2 linked regions of the Rhodospirillum rubrum ATCC 11170 genome follow. The protein of the gene in region 2 interacts with the protein of the main gene of each other region in a pairwise test. Links are inferred from orthologs where the notes say so. Each region holds a gene or a part of one and is shown on either strand. Other genes may lie near its edges.

Region 1 (3,062 bases), 1.3 Mb from region 2 along the record:
GCTGTCTTCCAGAGCGGCCAGAGCCGAGCCCTTGATGATGGGAATGTCATCGCCGGGGAAGTCGTAGCTCGTCAGCAACTCGCGGACCTCAAGCTCGACCAGCTCAAGCAGCTCCTCGTCGTCGACCATGTCGCACTTGTTCAGGAACACCACCAGGGCCGGAACGCCGACCTGACGGGCCAGAAGAATGTGCTCGCGGGTCTGCGGCATCGGGCCGTCGGCGGCCGAAACCACCAGGATCGCCCCGTCCATCTGCGCCGCGCCGGTGATCATGTTCTTCACATAGTCGGCGTGGCCCGGGCAGTCGACGTGGGCGTAGTGACGCGCTTCCGTCTCGTACTCAACGTGCGCCGTCGAAATCGTGATGCCGCGCGCACGCTCTTCCGGCGCCTTGTCGATCTGGTCGTAGGCCTGGAACGTCGCCCCGCCCGCTTCGGCCAGAACCTTCGTGATCGCAGCCGTCAGCGACGTCTTGCCATGGTCAACGTGACCAATCGTTCCGACGTTGCAATGGGGCTTCGTCCGCGCAAACTTTTCTTTCGACATCTTCGATCCCGTACCTTCTATGGTTGCGGTTGCCCGACCCGACCGAACGGCTTCTGAGAGGGCGGCGTTAAACGTAGGGGCCTTGGAACGGAATGGAGCGGGTGATGGGAATCGAACCCACACAACCAGCTTGGAAGGCTGGGGCTCTACCATTGAGCTACACCCGCAGGCGCGCCACCGGGGGACGGAGCGGTTGGTGGAGGGGGCTGGATTCGAACCAGCGTAGGGTTACCCCGCCGGATTTACAGTCCGGTGCCTTTAACCACTCGACCACCCCTCCGCAAGACCCGTTAATCCGGCCCCCGGCGGCGGAGGACATGAAATATGGAAACAGCCTCGCGGTGTCAATGATAAAGTGGTGTCCGATGTTCTTTCTTTGCAGACAGGGGGCTTGCGATGGGGCACCTTCCCCACCCTTTTCCCCTCCCCGCGACCCGGAGCCCGCCATGACCCGCCCGCCGCGCCGCCCATCCCGCGCCCCCTCTTCGACCGAGTCCTCCGCGGCGCCGGCCGGTCGTCCCCTCCCCCGCCCCGCCGCCGGTGCCGGCTCCACCGCCCGCCCGCCCCGTCCGCCCGCGCCGCGCGGCGAAGCCGATGGGGCCTCGCGCCGCCCCGAGCCCGCCGCCCGCGGCAAGCGCCCTGGAGGGCGCGGCGATGGCGGTCTGTGGCTGTTTGGTCGCCACGCCGTGGAGGCCGCCCTGCAGAACCCCGAGCGCAAAGCCCTGCGTTTGCTCGCCCTCGCCGGCGCCGCCGAGGGGCTGCCCAAGGGCGGGCCGACGGTCGAGCCCGCCGACCGCGAGGCGATCGAAGCCGTGGTGCCGCCGGGCGCCGTCCACCAGGGTCTGGCCCTCAAGGTGGCGCCGCTGTCCCAGCCCACCGTCGAGGAGATCGCCCGCATCCCCGGTCCCTCGGTGGTCGCCATCCTCGATCAGGTGTCCGACCCCCATAACATCGGCGCCGTCCTGCGCTCGGCCGCCGCCTTCGGCATCCGCGCCGTCGTCGTCCAGGACCGCCATTCGCCCGAGGAAACCGGCACCCTGGCCAAATCGGCCAGCGGCACCCTGGAACGCGTGCCGCTGGTCCGCGCCATCAACCTGTCCCAGGCCCTTGATACCTTCAAGGAGCACGGCTTCTGGTGCGCCGGCCTCGACGCCTCGGCCGAGACCACCCTGGCCGAGGCCGCCCTGCCCGAGCGTTGCGTCGTCGTGCTGGGCAGCGAGGGCGCCGGCCTGCGCCGGTTGGTGCGCGATCACTGCGATCTGCTGGTCAAACTGGCGATGGATAGCGGCGTTGAAAGCCTGAATGTGTCCAACGCCGCCGCCGTGACCTTCTACGAACTCAGCGGTCGCGGCCTGCGCCCCTGATCACCCCCTTGCCCGCCCACGCCCTTTGCGTTTATGAAGGGCGCAGGCGGGCATGACGCCGGATTAGCTCAGTTGGTAGAGCACCTGATTTGTAATCAGGGGGTCACGGGTTCGAATCCTGTATCCGGCACCAGATAAGAAAAAGGACGGTGTCTTGAAAAGCGCCGTCCTTTTTTACATCCTAAGGCGGTGGCAACCACGCCCGGACCGGTCCCTGAAGGCGTGAGAAACAAGGGATAGCCTCGATTGATGGGTCTCCTATGAGCTTGATCGCCAATGAGCAGACCAAACTGACGGCGACCGCACTTAATACCGCCGCCTCGTCTTGTTTCGCCCTGGGTGTTCTGGCTCCTATCGCCGCCGTCTTCTACAACGCGGGGGGAGATGTCCATGTACCCCTTGCGGTCCTGGTCCTTGGGGCCATTCTATGGATCGGGGCGGCGCTCGCCCTCCATTTGTCGGCGCGCCTCGTGCTGAAAGGGCTGAAGTCATGACCAACACTCAGCTTTTCGCCTTTGTGGTTCTTCCCGTGATCGTCGCCTTGCTCGGATGGGGGGCCGCCCTTTGGCATGAACGGTGGGCGAAACGGCACTGAAGAAAACCGCATAAGAGAAAATCCTTTAACGCGGAGACTTTTCTTAAGAGTCGATTAGACAGAGCGGTAGCAGGAAAATCCTGGGTCCCTTTTCCGTTCGCCGCCCTGGCGATCCTTAGAGGAGCGCAAGGGGCGGTCTTGACATCGCCAGGGCTCAGGGCGATTTTTTGTCCATGAGCACCACCACCTTCGACCGCCTGACTTACCTTGAGACCCTGAAAGCTTCGGGTATTCCCGAGGATCAGGCGCTAGCCCATACCGTGGCGCTTGAGGCGGCCTTGCATGAGTCGGTGGTGACACAGACCGGACTGCAAAGAGAAGTCGCGCCGATCCACACGGATATGGCCGTCTTGAAATGGATGGTTGGCTTCAATCTCGCGGCCACGGTCGGGATTGTTCTGATTCTGCTGCGCCACTGACTCCCGGTGGTGCCGTCCGGTCCGCGCCGCCCCCTCTCCGCCGTGCTTTCGCCCCTGCGCTCCGCCGCCCGTCGCGGAGTCACCCTGATGGAAATGGCCGTGGCCTTGGCCTTGCTCGGGGTGATGGCCGGGGGCGGG
Region 2 (2,946 bases):
TAGATCTTGAGGATGCCGCGCGTGCGTTCGTCATACCGCAAGCCGGTTTCGGCCCGTAACTCTTTGAGAACACTCCGACTATAAAGGGCGACGCGGACGGCGCGCTCCATATTGCGGTCATAGGCCGACAGCGTGCAATTGGCTAGGAAGCGCAGGCCCCAAACCCAGAGCGCCGGGTCCCAGCGCGCCCAGTCGAACACCAGCGGCGCATCGGCGCGCCCCAGCCAGCGCAGGGCCATCAGCGGCGTTTCGGGATGGGCCCAGGGTTGGGTGTGACAGGCCGAGATCTGGCCGCCATTGGCGAAACTGGTTTCCAGTCCGGGGCCGGGCTGACGATCGATCACCGTTACGTCATGGCCAGCCCGGGCAAGGAAATGGGCCGAGGTCGTTCCGATCAACCCCGCCCCCAGCACAAGAACATCCACCGCCGCCGTCTCCTCTTTGCGCCGACCATCGCGTTCGGCCTTGGGGTATCCTACATGAGATCAAGGGTATCGGTCCGCGGGGTGGACCGAAAGGGGGAAGGAGCCCGACCAGCCATGCCGCTTACGCAATCCGGGCCGAGGTTTTGGCAAAGCGCTCTCCCCTTGCCCGGGGAGCTGGGGGGGCGGGCGCGTCCGGTGCTTGGCGTTGCCGAGATGGCGGCGGCCGATCAGGCGGCGGCCGCCGCCGGCCGGCCGGGGCTTGTCCTGATGGAGGCCGCCGGCGCGGCGGTGGTCCGCGAGATCGCCGCGCGCTGGTCGAAGCGGCCGGTCCGCGTGTTGTGTGGCCCCGGCAATAACGGCGGCGATGGCTATGTCATCGCCCGGCTTCTGGCGGCGCGCGGCTGGCCGGTGCGGGTGATGGCCCTTGAGGGGGCGCCGCCCCCGGGCGGTGACGCGGCGGGGATGGCCCACCTGTGGCGGGGGCGGGTAGACCCCATGACGGCGGAGGACTTGCGGCCCGGCGATCTGGTGGTAGACGCCCTGTTTGGCGCCGGGCTGTCGCGGCCTTTGGCCGGGGCGGCGGCCGAGGCCGTGGCGCGGATCAACGCCCTTGGCCTGACCTGCGTCGGCGTTGATGTGCCAAGCGGCGTCGATGGCGACAGCGGACGGATTTTGGGTGCGGCGCCCTTTTGCGCCCTTACGGTCACCTTCTTCCATCCCAAGCCCGGTCATCTGCTGGTTCCGGCGCGCGAGCGGATCGGCGAGTTGGTGATCGCCGATATCGGCCTTCCCGAAACGGTTCTAGACGCCGCGCCACCGCGCGCCTTCGTCAATGGCCCGGGGCTGTGGACCTTGCCGCGCCCGGCGGTCGAGGGCCATAAATTCGCCCGCGGTCACGCGGTGGTGATCGGCGGCGCCCGGATGACCGGGGCGGCGCGGCTGGCGGCGCGGGCCTGTCGGCGGGTTGGCGCCGGCTTGCTGACCATCGCCTGCGCCGAGGAAGCGCGGCTGATCTACGCCCTTGACCAACCCGGGGCGATGGTTTGGGGGATCGGGGGCGAGGGGCCGATCGCCCGCCTGCTGGACGATCCCCGGCGCAACGCCTTTTTGCTGGGGCCGGGCTATGGACGCGGAGCCGAAACCGCTGCCCTGGCGTTGATGCTGGCCAAAGGCGGACGCGCCCTGGTTTTGGATGCCGATGCCCTGACCAGTCTTTCGGGGAAACTTGAGGAGTTTTCAAGAACGCTTTGTTATGATTGTGTTCTTACGCCCCACGAGGGAGAATTCAGGGCGCTGTTCGCCGCCGCCTTGGGGGCGGAGGCCGCCCCGGAACGCGGGCGCTTGGCGCGGGCGCGGGCGGCGGCGCGGGCCAGTGGCGCCGTGGTGGTGCTCAAGGGGCCCGATACCGTGATCGCCGCCGCCGATGGCCGGGCGGCGATCAGCGTCGGCGCGCCGGCCGATCTGGCGACGGCGGGCAGCGGCGATGTTCTGGCCGGGCTGGTGCTTGGCTTGCTGGCCCAGGGATTGCCCGGCTTCGAAGCGGCGGCGGCGGCGGTTTGGCTGCATGGCGCCGCCGGCCGCGCCGCCGGTCCGGGGCTGATCGCCGAGGATCTGCCCGAAGCCCTGCCCGCGCTCCTCGCCGCGCTCCGCTCCGCTCCCTCGCCGAACCGCCGACCCACCGATCGAACCGTCTGAAAGGTGACCGATGATGACCGATCCGCTTTCCGCCAATCCGGGGTTCTTCCTGCGGCTTTCCGCCCTGTGGCGCGACATCGCCGGCGGTCGTGGCACGGGGGCGATGCCGCCGCTGTCACCGGGGTTGGACGACGATGACATGGGCGTTGTCCGCCAACAGTTGAACGCCTGCCTGGAGGGCAAGGGCGGCGTGGTGTCCGCCCATGCCCGCGCCGCCTCGCTGGGGCGGGCCTATCTCAGCTTGAACGAGGAGGGGCGCATCCGCTTTCTTGGCATTCTCGCCCGCGAGTTCTCGACCGACCATCAGGCGGTGATCGCCGCCGCCCGCGCCCTGATCGAGGCCTCGTCGGGCGGCGACACGGGCGCCATCCTGGCGGCCGAGACCGAGCTGGGGCGGACGCTGACGGCGCCCAGGCGCATTCTTCTCACCCAGTTCAACGCCTTGCCCGAAGGGGTGAAGTTTCTGGTCGATTTGCGCGGCGAACTGCTGACCCACATCAAAACCCATCCCGAACTGCGGCCGCTGGAACGGGATTTGCGCGATCTGCTGACCGCTTGGTTCGATGTCGGCTTCCTTGATCTGGAACGCATCACCTGGGAGTCGTCGGCCTCCTTCCTGGAAAAGATCATCACCTATGAGGCCGTCCACGCCATCCAAAGCTGGGACGACCTGAAAAACCGCCTTGATCATGACCGCCGGCTTTACGCCTTCGTCCATCCGCGAATGCCCCACGAGCCGCTGATCTTCGTCGAGGTCGCCCTGGTCAACGGCATCTCGGGCACCATCGGCGATCTGCTTGATCTTGAAGCGCCGCTGCTTGATCCG

What was found. Proteins that work in one complex are often made in the same cells at the same time.
Region 1: the proteins of RRU_RS08025 (region 2) and rlmB interact in binary tests that used the Escherichia coli proteins (3 or more experiments, as listed by UniProt). The link is inferred for Rhodospirillum rubrum ATCC 11170 from one-to-one orthologs.

The regions. Positions count from the first base shown.
Region 1 is NC_007643.1:3,126,249-3,129,310, forward strand. What follows is about bases 7-2,951. They hold rlmB (23S rRNA (guanosine(2251)-2'-O)-methyltransferase RlmB), read left to right. Parts: upstream 7-992; coding sequence 993-1,910; downstream 1,911-2,951. Other genes in these bases: tuf (elongation factor Tu), read right to left, coding at 7-546; RRU_RS13980 (hypothetical protein), read left to right, coding at 2,171-2,404; RRU_RS13985 (hypothetical protein), read left to right, coding at 2,679-2,924. In the rest of the region: more of tuf, read right to left, coding at 1-6; RRU_RS13990 (type II secretion system protein), read left to right, coding at 2,967-3,062. UniProt on the Escherichia coli protein: Specifically methylates the ribose of guanosine 2251 in 23S rRNA.
Region 2 is NC_007643.1:1,822,169-1,825,114, forward strand. Bases 1-2,829 are described here. They hold RRU_RS08025 (bifunctional ADP-dependent NAD(P)H-hydrate dehydratase/NAD(P)H-hydrate epimerase), read left to right. Parts: upstream 1-539; coding sequence 540-2,120; downstream 2,121-2,829. Other genes in these bases: RRU_RS08020 (D-amino acid dehydrogenase), read right to left, coding at 1-425; RRU_RS08030 (malonyl-CoA decarboxylase), read left to right, coding at 2,134-2,829. Also shown: more of RRU_RS08030, read left to right, coding at 2,830-2,946. UniProt on the Escherichia coli protein: Bifunctional enzyme that catalyzes the epimerization of the S- and R-forms of NAD(P)HX and the dehydration of the S-form of NAD(P)HX at the expense of ADP, which is converted to AMP.